One region of the Exiguobacterium sp. AB2 genome, then DNA from elsewhere that is predicted to be linked to it. Evidence: a T-box and tRNA genes for the amino acid it is inferred to sense, from the RefSeq annotation. Region 1 holds a T-box; the other holds one or more tRNA genes.
The links. The T-box of region 1 lies ahead of DI14_RS14270 (valine--tRNA ligase). A T-box ahead of a tRNA ligase gene usually reads a tRNA of that ligase, here a tRNA-Val.
Positions count from the first base shown of each region.

Region 2: it has a tRNA-Val gene. The T-box ahead of DI14_RS14270 (valine--tRNA ligase) is inferred to sense a tRNA for this amino acid. The anticodon was not compared.

Region 1 covers NZ_JNAA01000109.1:121,705-124,971, forward strand. Annotated here, with positions in the region: gene DI14_RS14270 (valine--tRNA ligase) at 1-1,807, opposite strand, end outside; T-box leader at 1,863-2,082, opposite strand; gene hemL (glutamate-1-semialdehyde 2,1-aminomutase) at 2,130-3,267, opposite strand, start outside.
Region 2 covers NZ_JNAA01000046.1:14,709-17,975, reverse strand. Annotated here, with positions in the region: gene DI14_RS06895 (TetR/AcrR family transcriptional regulator) at 1-73, shown strand, start outside; gene DI14_RS06890 (multidrug efflux SMR transporter) at 64-414, shown strand; gene DI14_RS06885 (multidrug efflux SMR transporter) at 411-725, shown strand; gene DI14_RS06880 (GNAT family N-acetyltransferase) at 793-1,350, shown strand; tRNA gene DI14_RS06875 (tRNA-Val) at 1,436-1,508, shown strand; gene DI14_RS06870 (DUF554 domain-containing protein) at 1,667-2,371, shown strand; gene DI14_RS06865 (pyrroline-5-carboxylate reductase) at 2,414-3,196, opposite strand.

The DNA.
Region 1 (3,267 bases):
AATCGATCTCCTCATACTTCATGCCGTCCATGTTCATAAGGGCGAAACGGCTCGCGTTCCAAATCTTGTTCGCGAAGTTCCATGTCGATTCGATTTTCTCCCAATAGAAACGAAGGTCGTTCCCTGGTGTCGATCCCGTAAGGAGGAACCAGCGGAGCGAGTCCGCGCCGTATTGGTCGATGACTTCCATCGGGTCGACGCCGTTACCGAGCGACTTCGACATCTTGCGGCCTTCCGAGTCGCGGATGAGACCGTGGATGAGCACGTCGTTGAACGGCTGCTTCCCAGTGAACTCGAGCGATTGGAAAATCATGCGAGATACCCAGAAGAAGATGATGTCGTAACCCGTGACGAGCGCGCTCGTCGGGAAGTAACGTTTGAAGTCTGCCGAGTCCGTATCCGGCCAGCCCATCGTCGAGAACGGCCAAAGCGCTGACGAGAACCATGTGTCGAGCACGTCTTCATCTTGATGCCAGTTCTCACTGTCCGCCGGTGCTTCTTTACCTACATAAATCTCACCTGTCTCATTGTGGTACCAAGCCGGGATGCGGTGACCCCACCAGAGTTGGCGGCTGATACACCAATCACGGATGTTCTCCATCCAACGGAGGTATGTGCCTTCGAACCGCTCTGGGACGAAGTTGACTTTCGTATCGTCATGTCCTTGCGCTTCGAGCGCTGCTTTCGCGAGCGGCTCCATGTCGACGAACCACTGTTTCGAAAGATAAGGCTCGATGACTGCGCCTGAACGTTCCGAGTGACCGACCGAGTGCGTGTGTGGCTCGATCTTGACGAGCGTGCCGTCTGCTTCTAGGTCTTTGACGAGTTGCTTGCGGCATTCGAAACGGTCGAGCCCTTCGTACTTGCCAGCATTCTCGTTCATCTTGCCGCCTTCGTCCATGACGAGGATGCGCGGGAGCTCGTGGCGGTTCCCGATCTCGAAGTCGTTCGGGTCGTGCGCCGGTGTGATCTTGACGCAACCTGTACCGAACTCCATGTCGACGTAGTCGTCAGCGACGATCGGAATCTCGCGGTTCATGACCGGAAGCATGATCGTCTTGCCGACGAGGTGCGCGTAACGCTCATCTTTCGGGTTAACGGCAACGGCCGTATCGCCGAGCATCGTTTCCGGACGCGTCGTCGCGATCTCGATGTGGCCTGAGCCATCAGCGAGCGGATACTTCATGTGGTAGAACGCGCCTTCGACTTCTTGATAGATGACTTCGATATCCGAGACGGCCGTCTTTTGCGCCGGGTCCCAGTTGACGATATACTCGCCACGGTAAATCAAGCCTTTCTCATAGAGGCGGACGAACACTTCCTGGACCGCTTTCGAGAGTCCTTCGTCGAGCGTGAAGCGCTCACGTGAGTAATCGAGACCGAGACCAAGTTTTGACCACTGGGCACGGATCGTATCGGCGTACTCGTCTTTCCATTCCCACGTCTTCTCGAGGAACTTCTCACGTCCGAGGTCGTAGCGCATGATGCCGTCCTCACGGAGCTTCTGTTCGACTTTCGCCTGCGTCGCGATGCCGGCATGGTCCATCCCCGGGAGCCAAAGGACGTCATAGCCTTGCATGCGCTTGAGGCGCGTCAATAAATCTTGGAGCGTCGTGTCCCACGCGTGTCCGAGGTGAAGTTTCCCCGTTACGTTCGGTGGCGGGATGACGATCGTATACGGCTGTTTTGAATCGTCCTCGTCTGCTTTGAATACGTCGTTCTCTAACCAGTAGTCATACCATTTCGCTTCCGTCGCACTTGGATCGTACTTCGTCGGCATGGTGATTTCGTTTGTCTCGTTGGTCATATGCCCAACCTCCTCTAATAATGTGGACAAAAAAACGGCTACTCTCGTCCTTAACGCTAAGGACGAAAGAAGCCGTATCTTCCGCGGTACCACCTTAGTTCGCCACTTGTGGCGCCCTCAAAATCGAATAACGGTCGATGGACCGGACCTTCCTACTTCGTTCAAAAGGTCAGCTCCGAGGCGACTTCCGCACCATCCTTCGCGGCCTCGCACCAAGCGGCCGCGTCTCTGAAAATGGATGTTGATTGCGTACTATTCCTCATCGTAGCTTTTAATCGTATCTGTTAAACAATTGTAGCGACAGAAGATGGTTCCGTCAAGATTACAATGAAAACTCTTGTTGCAGCTCTTTGAACGTCGCGTCGACCGCTGCGAGCGTCAAGTCGATATCTTCGTCCGTGTGAACGGTCGAGAGGAACAATCCTTCGAACTGTGACGGTGGCAAGAACACGCCGCGCGCCGCCATCTTCTGATAATACGAGCGGAACATCTCGAGGTTGGCCGATTTCGCCTTCTCGAAGTTCGTCACTTTCTCGTTCGTGAAGAAGAAGCCGAACATCGATCCGGCTCGGTTCGTGTCGTGCGGGATATTATACTTCTCGGCTGCTTTCGTATAGCCTTCGGCGAGACGGTCCGCTTTGCGTTCGAACTCGGCGTAGTGCTCAGGCTTGAGTTGCGATAGCGTCGTGTAGCCGGCGATCATCGCGAGCGGGTTTCCTGAGAGCGTGCCCGCCTGGTAAATCGGTCCTTGCGGCGCAATTTGTTCCATGATCTCGCGTTTCCCGCCGTACGCGCCGACCGGAAGACCGCCGCCGATGACTTTCCCGAGGCACGTCAAGTCCGGCGTCACACCGAAGTAGCCTTGGGCACAGTTGTAGCCGACACGGAAGCCGGTCATGACCTCGTCAAAGATGAGGAGCGCGCCGTTTCGTTCCGTGATCTCACGGAGTCCTTCGAGGAAACCAGGCTGCGGTGGCACGAAACCCATATTGCCCGCAGCCGGCTCGACGATGACACCCGCGAGGTCGTCGCCGTACTTCTCAAACGCGACGCGGACCGCTTCTAAGTCGTTATACGGCACCGTGAGCGTGTGGCTCGCGAGCTCTTTCGGCACGCCCGGCGAGTCCGGGAGGCCGAGCGTCGCGACACCCGATCCCGCCTTGATGAGGAGCGAGTCGCCGTGACCGTGGTAGCAACCTTCGAACTTTAAGATCTTCGTCTTGCCCGTGTAACCGCGTGCGAGGCGGAGCGCCGCCATCGTCGCTTCCGTACCCGAGTTGACCATACGCACCATCTCGATGGACGGGACGCGGTCGATGACGAGTTCCGCCATCTTCGTCTCGAGCTCGGTCGGTGTCCCGAACGTCCAGCCTTTCTCGGCTTGCTCTTGAATCGCCTTCGTGACGACCGGGTCACGGTGGCCGAGGATGAGTGGTCCCCATGAGAGGACGTAGTCGATA
Region 2 (3,267 bases), on a different contig from region 1:
GTTCGAGACGAACCGTTCCGAGCGTCAACGCGCTGCCTTCAAAATCTTTAAGAAAGGAATTGGATGGACATGAAACGTGATCAACTTGCATGGATGTGGCTCGTCCTCGCCGGTCTGCTCGAGATTGTGTGGGCGACGACGATGAAACTATCGAACGGGTTCACTGTGCTCGGCCCGACCTTGGTTACAATCGTCTTGTTAATCGTCAGCTTCGGTTTATTGGCGTTGTCGTTCCGCGTCTTGCCGGCCGGGACGGGCTATGCCGTCTTTACCGGGATCGGCGCTGTCGGGACGGTCATCGTCGGGAATATTTTGTTTGACGAGGTGCTCACCGGCATGAAGCTCGTCTTTATCGGCACACTGTTAATCGGTGTGATCGGGTTGAAACAAGTGACAGGAGGAGAGACAGCATGAGTTGGGCATTTTTAATTGGGGCGGGACTGGCCGAGATGATTGCCGTCTTTTTCATGGGGAAGTCAAAAGGCTATCAAATTTTGAAATGGTCAATCTTGTCGATTGTGACGTTCGCGCTCAGTTTTTATTTGTTATCCCGCTCGCTCGAGACGTTGCCGCTTGGACTCGCCTACTCGATTTGGGTCGGGATTGGGGCGGCCGGAGGCGTCATTCTCGGCATGCTTTACTTGAATGAATCGACCGACCGGTGGCGTATCTTCTTTTTGACGCTCATCATCGGGAGTGTCGTCGGATTGAAAGTCATCGCTTAACTAGGATTCAACCTGCCTCATAACGGGAATTAATGAGTAAAGACTGTGAATGAAAGGGGCGGGAACGATGAAGCATGTCGAGTTACACTCTGAGCGCTTACGGCTTGAACCATATACGATTGCCGATTTTTATTTCGTCAAATCGCTGCTACAAGACCCGCGGGTGATGCGGTTCATCAGCCCGGACGGAAAACCGTTCACGGATGAGCAGACGATTGAATGGTTCGAGCGACAGCTTTCGCGCTACAAGACAGGACGACAGACCGGGTTACTCAAATTGATGACGTTCGAGAGCGACGAACCGATTGGCCATGCCGGGACGTTGTTACACGAGCTTGACGGCAAAATCGAACTTGAGGTCGGCTATTGGCTCGCACCGAAGCATTGGCATATGGGTTACGGTCGCGAGGCGGCGGCTCGGCTCATGCAATATGCGTTCGAGGAAGGGGAGAAAGACATTATCTCGCTCATCCATCCGGACAATGTGCCATCACAACGTGTAGCGAAAGCGAACGGACTTCATTGGGATCGAGATACGGAATACGAGGGAATGCTCGTATCGGTATATGCTGGTGATTTAGAACGGCTTTGCCGTCACATTCAACGTCAGGAAATGTCGCGTTAAAAAAATAAAAAAACTTTTAAAAAACGGTTGCCAAGGCATTAGTTTCTTGATATATTAATAGTGTCCTTAAGAGAGGACACGACCTGATTCTGTAGCTCAGCTGGGAGAGCGCTACCTTGACAGGGTAGAGGTCGCTGGTTCGAGCCCAGTCAGAATCACTTGGGTGCCAAACCCGATGCGAAACCCACCGGAACATGGGTTTCCGCGAAGCCACTTCTTGCGAGAAGTGGCTCTTTTTTTGTTCTTTTTTCAATTGACATCCAATGGAACGGATTGGTATATTGCTTTCAATACATATAGAAACGGGGGATACGAGATGGTGTTGTTAGGGACCATCGTCAACGCGGCGCTCATCGTCGTCGGGACGTTGCTCGGCCTTTTGTTCCATCGAATCCCCGAGCGGATGAAAGAGACGGTCACGGCGGCAATCGGGCTTGCGGTCGTCGTGCTCGGTGTGCAGATGGGTCTAAAAAGCGAGAATTTCTTGATTGTGATCGGTAGTCTTGTCGCCGGGGCGGCGCTAGGGGAATGGTGGAAACTCGACGAGAAATTGAATGAGGTCGGCTACCAATTGGAACGGCGCATCGGTGGAAAGAGTAAGTCGAGCATTGCCGAAGGTTTTATCACGGCGACGCTCATTTTTGTCATTGGGGCGATGGCTGTCATCGGGGCGCTCGACAGCGGCTTACGTGGCGACCACGACGTGTTGTATACGAAAGGGTTGATTGACGGGTTTACCGCGCTCGTCCTCGCTTCCTCGCTCGGGATCGGGGTCATGTTTTCGGCCGTCCCGGTCTTGCTGTATCAAGGTGCGATCGCCTTGTTGGCGATTCAAATTATGAAAGTTGTGCCCGAATCGCTCATGGATAGCTTTATTCTTGAGATGACGGCCACTGGAGGGGTCATGATTGTGGCCATCGGCTTGAACTTGGCGGGTATCACGCGCATCCGGGTCGCCAACCTCCTACCGGGTATATTGGTCGTGGCACTCATCGTTTCCATCTTACATATGCTCTCATAAGAAAAGGTCCGAAACGGTGATACAACCGTTTCGGACCTTTTGTCATGATTGGTGTTGTTCGACGTCTTCTTTCGCGCTTTCGCGGAGCGCAGCGGACATGACGTCGGATAAGTCACGATCGCGCAAGACGCCGACACCGCGGTCGGTCGGGCCTCCTGGCGCGGCCACGTCCGAGATTAAGGCGTCAGTCGGACGCGTCTCGTGCAACAGGAGTTCGGCCGATCCTTTCATCGCTTGGGCGACGATTTGTCGGGCTGTCGCCTCGTCAAATCCGGCATCGGTCAAGACCGGTGTCATCGATCTGACGATTTCATAGAAGAACGCTGGGCTGCAGCCGGCGGCAGCCATGAAGGCGGACATCGTTTTCGCGTCCGTCACGGCGGTTCGGCCGACGCGTTCAAATAGTGCGGTCGCTGTCGCGCGAACAGACTCGTCTGTCTCTGGTCCGAACCAAAGGCCCGTCATCCCGTCACGGAAGGCGACTGGGGTGTTCGGCATCGCACAGACAGCTGGAAGTCCTGAAGCGGCCTCGAGTTCTGCCGGCTCGATATGAGCCGCGACAGAGATGAGGAGCGGCTTCGTCCACGTCTTCGAACGTACATATGGGAGCACGCCATCTGGTTGCATCGCGAGTACGACGATATCGTATGCGTTCACGTCTTCTTCGTCCACGATTCGGACGCCGAGTTCGTTGTGCAGTTGGTCCAATCGAGCCCGGTCACTTCGATTCGTCATCGTGATCGTCTCCGGCGAAAGACCGGCGTCAATCCAACCGCGGACGAGCGCCTCGCTCATCGAACCGGCTCCTACCATTAATAATTTCATATTTCGTCACCTCTTCTGTTAGATTCGGTCTTGTACATGGTGCTTATCATAACAAATGTTAAGCCGAATAT